3 regions of the Pseudomonas sp. 2835 genome follow, and region 1 is predicted to be linked to each of the others. Evidence: riboswitches for the same ligand, from Rfam matches in the RefSeq annotation. Region 1 holds a riboswitch; each other region holds the start of a gene.
What was found. A riboswitch is a leader RNA that binds a small molecule or an ion and turns the genes downstream of it on or off. The one in region 1 is predicted to bind cobalamin.
Positions count from the first base shown of each region.

Region 2: it holds a riboswitch for cobalamin, as region 1 does, so the genes downstream of both, cobW (cobalamin biosynthesis protein CobW) here and ABIE20_RS19415 ((2Fe-2S) ferredoxin domain-containing protein) in region 1, are expected to answer to the same signal.
Region 3: it holds a riboswitch for cobalamin, as region 1 does, so the genes downstream of both, ABIE20_RS10585 (TonB-dependent receptor) here and ABIE20_RS19415 ((2Fe-2S) ferredoxin domain-containing protein) in region 1, are expected to answer to the same signal.

Region 1 covers NZ_JBNDLE010000014.1:90,289-94,647, reverse strand. Annotated here, with positions in the region: gene ABIE20_RS19430 (ornithine cyclodeaminase) at 1-335, opposite strand, end outside; gene ctlX (citrulline utilization hydrolase CtlX) at 356-1,273, opposite strand; gene ABIE20_RS19420 (ABC transporter substrate-binding protein) at 1,407-2,339, opposite strand; gene ABIE20_RS19415 ((2Fe-2S) ferredoxin domain-containing protein) at 2,336-2,722, opposite strand; cobalamin riboswitch at 2,829-3,032, opposite strand; gene ABIE20_RS19410 (sigma-54-dependent Fis family transcriptional regulator) at 3,038-4,359, opposite strand, start outside.
Region 2 covers NZ_JBNDLE010000022.1:58,103-62,461, forward strand. Annotated here, with positions in the region: gene ABIE20_RS23570 (cobalamin biosynthesis protein) at 1-5, opposite strand, end outside; gene ABIE20_RS23575 (CbtA family protein) at 8-700, opposite strand; gene ABIE20_RS23580 (CbtB domain-containing protein) at 712-897, opposite strand; cobalamin riboswitch at 996-1,223, opposite strand; cobalamin riboswitch at 1,283-1,480, shown strand; gene cobW (cobalamin biosynthesis protein CobW) at 1,577-2,644, shown strand; gene cobN (cobaltochelatase subunit CobN) at 2,648-4,359, shown strand, end outside.
Region 3 covers NZ_JBNDLE010000006.1:88,511-92,869, forward strand. Annotated here, with positions in the region: gene ABIE20_RS10570 (carboxymuconolactone decarboxylase family protein) at 91-435, shown strand; gene ABIE20_RS10575 (N-acetyltransferase family protein) at 531-1,088, shown strand; gene ABIE20_RS10580 (outer membrane beta-barrel protein) at 1,193-1,945, opposite strand; cobalamin riboswitch at 2,124-2,329, shown strand; gene ABIE20_RS10585 (TonB-dependent receptor) at 2,439-4,359, shown strand, end outside.

The sequences.
Region 1 (4,359 bases):
CGGATGGCGGTGGTCAGGGTCATTTCGCTGAGCAGCACCGGCGCGCCAGTATCGACGTCGCCCAAGGCACCGAAGGCCATCACTGTGAGCATGCCGCGCTGGGTATTTTTCGGGTGGCCGTTGACGTACTTGAAGGCGTACAGGTTGGCGTCGGACACCGGCATCAGCTCGATCACGCCGTCGGGCGAGTGGTTGGCCAGGCGCGCGCATTTTTCGAAGTCGTGCCAGCGCAGGTAGTCCTCACGGATGTACTCGGCCATCTCGCTGATGCAGGTGCTCAGGCCTTTGCGTGCCACCAGGCGGCTGAGGTCGGTAACGTCGATATAGCGGGTCATGATGAACTCCTTTGTTGTAATCAGTGACGGACGGGCAGGTGCACTTCGGCGAGCATGCAGCGGGCGCTGCCGCCGCCGATGCGCTCGATATGGTCGATGTTCACCACCACCGGGTGGCTGTGCTGCTCGACCTGCCGGCGTTGTTCGGGGTTGAGCGAGCGCCAGGCGCTGCGTGACATCACCAGCAGTGGCTGGCCTTGCTTGTCGTGGACTTCAAGCATGTTGCCGGCAAAACCTTCGAGCTGGTCGAAGTCCAGGGTCAGGATGTCCTTGCCGGTGTCGCGCAGCGAATGCTCCAGGGCGCGACGCTCATCGGCCTCGGGCAGCGCCTGCAGGCAGACCACCGAGAGCCCGCGGCCGACGCTCATCATCACGTTGCTGTGATAGATCGGTGCCTGGTGGCGGTCGACGGCGTGGAACAGGCACAGGCGATAATCGAGCTGTTCGGCGAACAGGCGCAGGGCCTGGGTGTGGGTGCGCCCGGAGTGGCAGGCGTAGCTGATCCGGTGCTCGCGATCGAGGACCATGCTGCCGGTCCCTTCCAGATACATACTCTGCTGTTCCAGGGGGCTCAGATCGATGGTCTGACGGACGGCGAAGCGCTCCTCAAGGACCTTGAGCACACCTTTGCTGCGCTCCAGGCGGCGGTTCTGGCCTTCCATCGGGTAGAGCACCAGGCTGCCGTCGGCGTGGCTGCTCCACCAGTTGTTGGGGAAGATCGAATCAGGGGTGTGCGGCGCCGGGGTGTCCTGCACCACCAGCACTTCGACACCGTGCTGGCGCAGGGTATCGACATAGCCATCGAACTCTTCCAGCGCTTTCTGCTGTGCCTGCTGCGGGTTGAGCAGGGCTTGCTGGAAACGGTTGTTGAGGGCGGTGTCCGGGTTGAAGGCGAACCGCGCCGGGCGGATCATCAAGACTGTATTTGTTGTTTGCATCGAGGCACGCATCCGGGGTTGGCTGTGTGCTTATTGTCGACGTGATCAACGATAAATCCCGGCTGAAGCGCATTGGGTGCTCAGCCGGTAAAGCTGAAATAGTGGGTTTGGCAACGGATTCTGCTGCGACGGGTCAAGGCCGCTGTTGCTTCAAGGCGCGCAGTTGGCGCGCCAGGGTCAGGGCGGTACGGGCGCTGTGTTCGCCGGGCACGATATGGCTGAAGGGCAGGTCGATCAGGCGGTCGTCGCGCACCGCGCGCAGGTGCGAAAGCGCCGGGTGCTGGCGCAGGTAGGCGCGCTTGCCGGCGGCCGGCGACCACACCGCATCGGCAAGGATGATCACGTCAGGATCGGCGCGCAGCAAGCGCTCGGCATCGACCGTGACCCGGTTCAGCTCGATCTCGGCGTACAGGTTGCGACCGCCTGCTGCGTCGATCAACTGGGTGATGAAACCGCGCTTGCCTTCGCTTTGCAGGCCGTTGACCTCGCTGTCGAGGTAGAACACCGACAGCGGCGGGCTGTGCCCGGCGATGGTTTTGGCGGCGGCCAGGTTCTGGCGCTGGCGGGTGATCAACTGGCTGGCCCGGGCCTCGCGCTGCAACAGGTGGCCGAGGCTGCGCAGGTCTTGTTCAATGGCGGCAAAGCCGTTTTCCGGCGCTGGCGCGCAGGCGTTTTCCAGCAGGTAGCTGGCGATGCCGTTGGCCTGCAGGGTGGTGCGCGGCGCGACCCCGTCGCGGTCACGAAAGGCGCTGGCAAAGCCGCCGACCAGCAGGTCGTAACCTTGGGCATAGACCACCTCGGTTGCCGGGTAGCGACGCGACAGCAGGGGGACGCCGCGATAGCGTCCGCTGGTCAGCGCCTGGGCGTCATCATCTATATAGCTGACGGCGGCCAGCGCCGGGCCGGCGTCCAGGGCCAGCAACAGGTCGGCGGCGTGCTGGTTGAGGGCCAGGATGCGTTGCGGGCGCTCCTGTGGCAGTTGCCAGGTGTGTCCGCAGTTCTGATAGTCCAGGGCCACTGCGCTGCTACTTAAAAGGGCCAGCAGGCTGGCGCCGATCCACTTCATGAGCCCTGGCCGTTGAGCAGCAGCTCGGGCACCGGCTGGCCGTCGATCAGGTGCACGCGCACCAGGCGCTGGGCGTCTTCGGCGCTGGCCACCCGGTACCAGCAGCGGTCCGGATACACCGTCAACACCGGGCCAAGGTTGCACGGGAACTGGCAATGGCTGCGGGTCAGCAGCACGCCGTCAGTGGTTTCGATGCGGTTGGCCACCAGCAGCTCGCGGCGCAGGACTTTCCACAGTGGCAGGGCACCGCGTTGTACGCAGCGCGGGCCGGTGCAGAGCATCACATGGCGGGTATGCTCGGGGATTTGCGACCACTCCGGCTTGCTCTGGATTTGCTCTTCGGCGAGGCGGCCGCGGCGTCGCTTGGGGGTTGTTGCTGTCATGGACTTCTCGAAAAATATTCGCGAAGCGCACAGGAGGGCCCCGGCCAACACGCGCCAGGCAGCCGGCTCGTGCCCGCCCTCCGCAGGTTTGCCTAATTGACTGCATGCAGTCGTGGGGCTTCAGGCCGGTCTCCGGGCTTGCGAGGCGTAAAGTCATTCGCCTTCCCATTCCTGTGGGCACAGTGGCGTGTTGAATGCTTCACTCGCTTACCGTTGCGGGGGCAGCGCCGGACTGGTCGATAACGACGCACCGGCTTCCCGTTTCACCTGACGCACGGCGGCGGCAGGCACCTGAAACTGGCAGGCATCTGACCATCAGCCCAGGCGTTCGTCAACTGTGCCGGCATGGCCCTGGGTGTGCAGGCGCTTGTACAGGGTGGTGCGGCTGATGCCGAGGACCCGGGCCAGGGCCGAGATATTGCCATTGAGGGCACGCAGGCGCTGGCCGAGATCGTCAGTGTTTGCCGGCGTGGCCAGCACTGGCGCGGCGGGCTTGGCCTCAGGCAGGTCGGCAAAGAAACTGTCTGGCAGGTGCTCCATGGCAATCGGTCGTTCGCCGGCCAGAGCCAATGCCACCTGCAGCACGCTGGCCAGTTGTCGCAGGTTGCCCGGCCAGGGATGCTGGAGCAGCAGCTCCAGCACTTTGCCGGGCAATTGCGTCGGTGCCCCCGGTTCGCGGTACTGCTGGTGGAGCTGTTCGATCAGGGCCAGGCGGTCGCTACGCTCGCGCAGCGGTGGCAGCTTCAGGCTCAAGCCTGCGATGCGGTAATACAGGTCCTGGCGAAAGTGGCCCAGCCGTACCTGTTCGGCGAGGTTGTGGTTGGTCGCCGAGACCACGCGGATATCCACCGGCGTCGGTTCGCCGCTGCCCAGTGGTTGAATGCTGCGGGTTTGCAGAAAGCGCAGCAGGCGTGCCTGGGTGGGCAGCGGCATGTCGCCGATTTCGTCGAGAAACAAAATGCCCCGGTCGGCCTTGCGGATCAGGCCGATGTTGCCCTTGTGGTGGGCGCCGGTGAACGCGCCTTTTTCATAGCCGAACAGCTCCGACTCGACCAGCTCGGCCGGAATCGCCGCGCAGTTCACCGCAATCAATGGCTGCGCGGCGCGGCTGCTGGCGCGGTGCAGGGCGGTGACAAAGACCTCTTTGCCGGCGCCGGTTTCGCCTTCGATCAACAGCGGGATGTCTTTTTCCAGCAGCAACCCGGCCTGGCGCAGAGCCTTGTCGATACGCGGGTCGCAGCCCGCTTGCGGGCGGCTGAGCGGGGCGGCTGGGGCTGTGGCCGCATGCAACAGACAGTGGAAGCGGTTGCGCCCGGTCACCTGTAGCGCAAACGGCTGGTCCGCGCCGTGGGCCAACAGCTGCGCCAGGGGAGTCCTGAACAACTGCTCAAGGTTCAGTTGCAACGGGTTCTGGCCGAGCAAACTGTCGGCCCGGCGATTGGCCGCCATTACCCGCCCCTGGTCATCGAACAGCAGCAGCCCGGCCCATTGGCTGTCGAGGTTGTTGGCGCCGGTATTGAAGCTCAGTTGCCGGTAATCCCCGGCAAAGCGCGCCAGGATCAGGCGGTTCTCCAGGCTCTGGCTCATCATCCGTACCAGGCCCTGGGTTTGCGCCGTAGGCAGGTAGCTGTCGCTGG
Region 2 (4,359 bases), on a different contig from region 1:
TGCATCCTCAGGCCTGGCTCGAACGGCGATACAGCCAGGCGCTGATCAGCCCCAGGGCCAGCCAGAACGCGGCGTTGGTCAGCAGCGAGGCGACCTTGAACTCGGCTTCCAGGGCTTCTGGGGCGAGCATCTGGTGCACTTCCGGCTGTGGCGCGCCAATCACATGCGGCACTACCAGCAACACTGCGCCGACAACCTTCAGCAGCCAGTTGCGGGCAAACACGATCAAGGCCAGGCCCACGGCGGTGGCAGCAGCAGTACCGACCCACCAGGCCTGGCGCTGGGCCAGGTCGGCGGCCGCGGTGCCCGGCAGTTCCGGTGGCAGGCCCAGGGTTGGCGCCAGGCAGAACACGGCAAAGCCGCCCAGGCCCCAGAGCGCGCCGCTGATCACGGTCTTCGGTGCGCGCAGGGTGTAGAGCGCGGCAAGGATCAGGGCGAATCCGACCGCCACCACCAGGTTGCCGCCGGTGGTCGACAGTACACGCTGCCAGCCGTCTTGCGGCGACCAGGCTTCGCTGTCGTGATGATGCTCGGCGGTGCCGGCGGCATGTTCATGGGGCGCTTCGAGCGCAGGGGCGGCGCTTTCGTAGGTTTCCGCCTGGAGAATCAGCGGCGCGACCCAGAAGCTTTGCAGCAGGGTCAGCAGCAGGGCGGCCAGCAGGCCGGTAAAGCCTGCGGTACTGGCAATACGCTTGATCATCGGGGCAGCACTCAGTGGCAAGGGAAGGCGGCGCTGTGGCGGGTATCGTGGGCAGCGTTGTGCACCGCTTCGATGTGCGAGAAACCGGCGAAGTACACCAGGCACAGGCCCAGCAGCGAGGCGCCGACAGCAACCAGCAGGCGCTGGCTGAGGCTTGACGGGGTAACGGCTTGGTTAATGGCGGTACTGGTACGCATGGCGCTTTCCTCTTGGTGTTGTCGGCAACAGGCAAGCGCAGCGAACCCCTGCGCAGCGTTCGCCCAGGGGTTGTAACAGCGCCCGCCCACCGCGGGTTTGTTCGGTCAAGCGTTGGGCCGGTCTCCGGGCTGGTGAGGGTAGGCCGCTGGCCACACCACAGGCGTCACCTTCCCATGCCAGACAGCGGGCACAGTGGTTCTGACGCTTTTCTCACTTACCGTTGCGGGGGCAGCACCGGACTTGCCATACACCTTATAAAGAAGCGCATGACGCACCGGTTTCCCAGTTTCACCCTCAAGGGGCACCCAAACGAATGGCGTTAGCAAATCACGGGCGCGGGCAGGCGTCAATCGTGACAGCAGTTGACCGCTCACCGGGCACTGCGTAGCCTAGCCGCTTCGAGGTTCTTCGGCGCTGGCCGAAGCTAAGACGGGAACGCGGTTCAAGCCGCGGCTGCCCCCGCAACTGTAAGCATTGAAGGGTTCGACACAGCCACTGCAGCGTGTGCGGGAAGGCGTCGTTCGACTGGCCAGGTGCCGGTGCAATGCAAGCCAGGAGACCTGCCTCGAACAGTTTCCGACATTCAACCGGGCGGGGTGATCCGGTGGCGAACAGGCCAGGTGCGCAACACCTTTGGCGCTCGTCCCGCATGCCCGCCATCCTGCCAAGGGCATCGCTATGAAAACACTGGCCAAACTCCCCGTCACCATCGTTACCGGCTTCCTCGGCTCGGGCAAGACCACGCTGCTGCGGCACATGCTCGACAACGCCCAGGGGCGGCGCATCGCGGTGATCGTCAACGAGTTTGGCGAGCTGGGCATCGACGGCGAAATCCTCAAGCAGTGCAGCATCGGCTGTACTGAAGAAGAGGCCAGCGGCCGCGTTTATGAACTGGCCAACGGCTGCCTGTGCTGCACCGTGCAGGAAGAGTTCTTCCCGGTGATGCGCGAACTGGTCGCTCGTCGCGGCGACCTCGACCATATCCTCATCGAAACCAGCGGCCTGGCCCTGCCCAAGCCCCTGGTGCAAGCCTTCCAGTGGCCAGAGATTCGCAACGCCTGCACCGTTGACGCGGTGATCACCGTGGTCGATAGCCCGGCCGTCGCCGCAGGCACCTTTGCCGCCTACCCGGAGCAGGTCGATGCGCAGCGCAAGCTCGACCCCAACCTTGACCACGAGTCGCCACTGCACGAGCTGTTCGCCGACCAGCTGGCCAGCGCCGACCTGGTGGTACTGAACAAGGCCGACCTGATTGCCGCCGACGACCTGGCCAAGGTGCGCGCCGAAGTCGAAGAAGAGCTGCCGCCGGCGGTCAAGGTGATCGAAGCCAGCAGCGGCCGCCTGCCGCTGGAAGTGTTGCTGGGCCTGGGCGCCGAATCCGAGGCGCATATCGATGGCCGCCGTACCCACCACGACTCGCACCACGACGGTGATGATCACGACGACCATGACCACGACGCCTTCGACTCGATTTCCATCGAGCTGCCGCAAGCCGACGAAAGCCTGCTGCTTGACGCCCTGACCCAACTGGTGGTGCAGCACGGCATTTTGCGGGTCAAAGGTTTTGCAGCGATCCCGGGCAAGCCGATGCGCCTGCTGATCCAGGGCGTGGGTACCCGTTTCGACAAGCACTTCGACCGCGCCTGGCGCAGTGAAGAGCCGCGCACTACGCGCCTGGTGCTGATCGGCCAGGAACTGGATGCGGTACAACTGGAAGCGAGCCTGCGCGCCGCCCTGGGCGCTTGACCCATGCACTTGCTGCGGACCCAGCCCGGTGGTTTTGTACCGGACGACAGCATTGCCGACCTCGGCCAGACCCCGGCCGAGCTGGTAATCCTCTGCAGCGGTGACTCGCACCTGGCGCTGCTGGCCGAAACCGCCCAGCAGCTGCCCGAGGATTTCCCCAGCCTGCGTCTGGCCAACCCCATGCAGGTACAGAATCATGCCTCGGTCGACCTCTATGTCGACCAGGTGTTGCGCCATGCCAAGGTCATCCTGGTGTCGCTGCACGGCGGCGTCGGCTACTGGCGCTATGGTGTGGAGCAACTGCTGGAGCTGGCCGCCCGTGGCGTGCAGTTGATCCTGGTGCCCGGCGACGACCGCCCCGACCCGGAACTGAGCAGCCTGAGCACGGTGCCGGCCGAGCAGGCCGAACGGCTCTGGCACTTTTTGCGCCAGGGCGGCAAAGCCAATGCCCTGAACTTGTTCAACTGCCTGGCCAGCGAGTTTTTGCAGCGCGACTACCCCTGGAGCGCGCCGCAGCAACTGCCGCGCACCGCGGTGTACCACCCGCGCAAGGCGGCTGCGGCGCTGGAGGACTGGTTCGGCGAGTGGCAGGTCGAGCAGCCGGTGGTGCCGATCCTGTTCTACCGCTCGCACCTGCAGGCGGCCAACACGGCCTTTATCGACACCTTTTGCGAGCGGTTGCAACTGGCCGGGCTCAACCCCTTGCCGATTGCCGTGGCCAGCCTCAAGGAGGCCGGTTGCCTGCAGCAGGTCGAAGACTGGCTGGACCAGGTCGACGCTGCCCTGATCATCAACACCACAGGCTTTGCCCAGTCCAGCCCCGAGCAGCCGCACCTGCGCCCGTTTCGCCGCGACATCCCGGTGTTGCAGGCGATCTGCGCCCAGGACAACGAACCGGCCTGGCAAGCCAGCGAGCAGGGCCTGGGGGCCCGCGACCTGGCCATGCACATCGCCTTGCCGGAGCTGGACGGGCGCATCATCACCCGCCCGGTCAGTTTCAAGGACCTGGCCTGGCGCAGCGAGCGCAGCCAGTCCGACGTAGTCTGCTACCGCGCCCAGCCCGAGCGCATGGACTTTGTCGCCGAGCTGGCGCGGCGTTGGTGCGCCCTGGCGCAGCTGCCCAACGGGCAGAAGCGCGTGGCGCTGATCCTCGCCAACTACCCGACCCGCGACGGGCGCATCGGCAATGGCGTGGGCCTCGACACTCCAGCAGCGGCGCTGAACATCCTGCGCGCGTTGCAGGCCCAGGGCTATCCGCTGGCACCCTTGCCCGACAACGGCACGGCGCTGATCCAGGCTTTGCTCGGTGGCGTCAGCAACGACCTCGACAGCCTCGACCTGCGCCCGTGCATGCAAAGCATGGCCCTGGAGGACTACCTGGCGGCCTTTGCCACCTTGCCCGAGGCCAACCAGATTGCCGTGCGCGAACGCTGGGGCGAGCCGAGCCAGGACCCGATGTTCCGCAGCGGGCGGATGATGATCGCCGGCCTGCGCTACGGCCTGACCTTCGTCGGCATCCAGCCGGCCCGTGGTTACCAGCTGGACCAGAGCGCGGTCTACCACGACCCCGACCTGGTGCCGCCGCACGCTTACCTGGCGTTCTACTTCTGGCTGCGTCACGGCTTTGCCGCCGACGCGCTGATCCATGTCGGCAAGCACGGCAACCTGGAGTGGCTGCCGGGCAAGGGCGTCGGGCTGTCCGATAGCTGCTGGCC
Region 3 (4,359 bases), on a different contig from region 1:
TGCCTTTCCCCGACCATCGACCAACGGCGCCCCGCCGGCAAAAAAACTAGCTTCACTGTTCTAGTTGCCAACCACACCAAGGTGAAGACAATGAGCATGATGGACTGGGATGCCTACCGTAAACAGTTGATGGCGGGCATCGGCGATCTCAAGCAACTCTCTCCCGACACGGTCAATGGCTACATGACCGCCAGCGGCGCCGGGGCCAAGACCAACCACCTGGACGCCAAGACCCGCGAGCTGATCTCACTGGCCGTAGCCGTCACCACCCGTTGCGACGGCTGCATTGCCGTGCACTCGGCCCAGGCGGTCAAGCACGGCGCGACCCGCGAAGAAATCGCCGAAGCCCTGGGCGTGGCCGTAGCGATGAACGCCGGGGCGGCGCTGGTGTATTCGGCGCGGGCGCTGGATGCCGTGGGCAAGGCCGGGCAGTAACCCAACCGCAGGTGAGTGCGCGGCCAGTGCCGCGCCTCACCCACGTCCTGGCGTTTTCGCATAAGCTAGCGGGCGAACCGTTTTCAGGAACCCCCATGATCCACATCCGCCCCATGACCGCCGCTGACTTCGAGCTTTTCTGGCCGACCTTCCAGGCCATCGTCAGCGCTCGCGAAACCTATGCCTTCGACCCGGCCATGAGCCAGGAGCAAGCCCGCCAACTGTGGCTGGAAGCGCCGCTGCAGACCCTGGTGGCCGAAGAGGATGGCGTGCTGCTCGGTTCCTACTACCTGAAGGCCAATGCCGCCGGCCCCGGCAACCATGTCAGCAATTGCGGCTACATGGTCTGCGACGCCGCCCGTGGCCGCGGTGTAGCCCGCTTGATGTGCGAGCACTCGCAGCGCCTGGCGCGGGAGCTGGGCTTCCTGGCCATGCAGTTCAATTCGGTGGTGTCGAGCAACGAGGTGGCGGTGGCCTTGTGGCAAAAGCTCGGCTTTGCCATCGTCGGCCGTTTGCCCAACGCCTACCGGCATGCGCGCCTGGGGCTGGTGGACAGCCTGGTGATGTACAAGTGGCTTGAGGAACCGAAACAGCCGATGCTGATCGGGCGCAAGAATATCGAGGCGGTGGTGTCGCGCAAGCGCGGGCGTTGAATCGGTAACGACCGCGCTGGCCTCATCGCTGGCAAGCCAGCTCCCGCAGCTACTTCAGACACCCGATCGGGGGGGAGCCGGCTTGCCGGCGATGCTTTGAGGGCTTAGAAGGCGATACCCACCTTCACGCCGTACTCATCGCGCTTGAGCTTGGTGTTGTCGGCCACCGGCGAGTCGCCATCGAGCTTGTACTCGGTGCGGGTGTAGTACACCCCGGCCATGATTGGCACCGTGCCTTTCTGGTTCATCAAGAAATTCACTTCGGCGTACGGATTGGTGCGGTCTTTGAGGTCGACCGTGTCGCTGCCCAGGTCATCGACATCGAGCTTGGCACGACCGTCCAGGGTGTGCCGCGCGCCCAGTTCGACGCGCATGGTGACGTCGTCGAACTGGTGGTTATAACCCAGCGCCGCCTTGGCGAACGGGCCCTTGGCGGTCAGTTCCATATCGTAGTCGTTGGTGTCGGGCTCGTAGCGGGTCCAAGCGTAACCACCGCCGACGGTGAAGTCGACGAAGTTGCGCGCATCCAGCGCCGCGCGCCAGCCCAGGTCGAGGTCGGCCTGGCCTTCCTTGAGCTTGTCATCGTCCTTCTCGCCGTACTTGGCCTCGACACCGGCCTGGTAGATAAAGCCGGATTCGGCGGTCATCTTGTTGCCGAAGTTGTAGAACAGCCCGGCCTGGGGCATGTGCGAGGTGTCCGATTCGCTGCCGCCTTCGAGCTTGAACTTGTTGTAGCTGCCGCTCAGGCCGAAGGTCGAAATCGGCCCGGTGTCGGGCGCTGCGAAGGCGCTCAGGGGCGCGGCCAGCAGGGCCAGGGCACAGGTTTTACGCAGCAGGTTGAAGCCTTGGTTAGACATTCCGTTAATTCTCCATGTCTTGAACAGGTGCATGTAAGCCAAGCGACCTTTCGAGACCGGGGCGTTTGCAAAAGTTCGAACGGATTTACCGCCGAAGGCTCTGCAATGCGCCTTGCATCACAATTGAACTGATCTGCTCAATTGCCCAAGCCGTTGACTGCAAAGGTTTTCGGTGTTCAGATGCGCGCCAGTTTCAGGTGTCCTGCGCCGCCGTGCGCAGGGTGAAACGGGAAGCCGGTGCGTCATGCAAATGACCAGTCCGGCGCTGCCCCCGCAACGGTAAGCGAGCGAAGCCTTCGAAACACCACTGTGCCTTGGCATGGGAAGGTGAAGGCCTTCATGACCCTCGCAAGCCCGGAGACCGGCCTGAAGCTTCTGTTTGGCAACCCCGCGGTGGGCGGGCGCAGGCCGGTTGGCGTTCGCCTGCGCGTGCGCCATGCCTCCATGCGTTGTTCCCTCCGGGATTCATTCTTCCTGTTGACTGTGGAACGACATGTCCCGAATCTCCAAGCTTCATACCCTGGCGGCCAATGCCCTGGCCCCCTGCCTGGCCTTCTCTGCACCGGCTTTCGCCGTCGAGGGCAGCCCCTCTGCCCTGGCCCTGCCCTCGACGGCCATCACCAGCAGCAGCGACAACGAATCCGTCAGCCTGGCCACCCCGCTGCCCGCCGGCTCACGCCTGAACCTCAGCGCCATGGACACCCCGGCCAGCACCAGCAGCCTGGGCAGCGAGGCCATCGACGGGCGCAACAACCTCACCGTGCAGGACGCCGTGACCCGCTCGCCGGGCATCACTTCGGTGGCTACCCCGGGCAACGGCAACACGGCGCTGTCGGCCCGCGGCTTCACTGGCCACAGCTCGGTGATGACGCTGTTCGACGGCGCGCGGATGTACACCGGCGCCGGCACCCAGAGCTTCCCGGTCGACCCGTGGATGGTCGAGCGCATCGACGTAATTCGTGGCCCGGCCTCGGTGCTGTACGGCGAAGGCGCCACGGGCGCGGTGATCAACGTGATCCCGAAAAAGCCCTTTGCCGGCGAGATCCGCAATCACCTGCGCCTGGGCTACGGCTCGTACGACCGCCAGCAACTGGGCCTGGACAGCGGCGGTTCGCTGAGCGAGCGGCTGAGCTACCGGGTGACCCTCAACCGCCAGCAAAGCAATGGCTGGATCGACCGCGGCGATTCGAAAAACCTGGCCATGAGCGCCGCCCTGCGCTTTGACGCCAGCGACGACCTGAGCTTTACCCTGGCCCACGAGCGCGGCGACGCCGAGCCGATGAACTACTTTGGCACGCCACTGATCGACGGCCATTACCGCGACAGCCTGCGCAAGAAGAACTACAACCTCAAGGATTCGGCCCAGCACTACCACGACGAGTGGACCCGCTTTAACACCGACTGGAACATCAGCGACTCGATCAGCGCCAGCAACCAGCTGTACTACCTCAAAAGCCGCCGGCACTGGCGCAACGCCGAGGACTACACCTGGAACAGCGGCGTCGGCCAGCTGGAGCGCGGCAGTTACCTGGAAATCAAGCACGACCAGGAACAGCTCGGCGACCGCCAGAGCTTCACCTTCGACCACTCGCTGTTTGGCCTTGCCAGCAAGACCGTGGTCGGCGCCGAGTACAACCGCATCCGTTTCGGCATCGACAGCAACTCGCCGTACAACGACGTCGGCGGCGATTTCATCGACCCGTGGAACCCGGCGCCGGGGTATTTCCACAGTAAAGACCCGACGCGCCCGCAAACCGACAGCACCACCCGCACCTTCGCCCTGTTCGCCGAGAACCGCACCCAGCTGTCCGAGCGCTGGTCGCTGGTGACCGGCATCCGCCGCGACCAGAACCACATCGACCGCAATGACCTGGTTAGAGATACCCGCAGCGACCGCAGCCTCAATGGCGGCAACTGGCGCGCCGGGCTGGTGTTCGCCGTCAACGACGAGCTGAGTCTGTACGGCCAGTACTCCACCAGCGAGGACGGCGTCAGCGACCTGGTGACTCTCAGCCCGACCCAGCAGCAGTTCGACCTGACCGAGGCCAAGCAGACCGAGTTCGGCCTCAAGCAACTGTTCTGGGACGGCCGTGGCGAGTGGACACTGGCGGCCTATCACATCGTCAAGAAGAAGCTCTTGGTCGACAACCCCGACACTCACCAGAAGGAACAGGCCGGCCAGCAGACCTCCGATGGCCTGGAAGCGACCCTGGAACTGGCCCTGGCCAACCAGTGGCATGTCTCGGCCAACGCCTCGGTGGTGCGCGCCAAGTACGACGACTTCGACCAGGTGGTCAATGGCCAGACCGTTTCCCGCGCCGGCAACCGCCCCAGCAACGTGCCACGGCGTACCGCCAACCTGTGGGTCAGCAAGGGCTTTAGCCACAACGTGGATGCCGGCCTGGGCCTGCGTT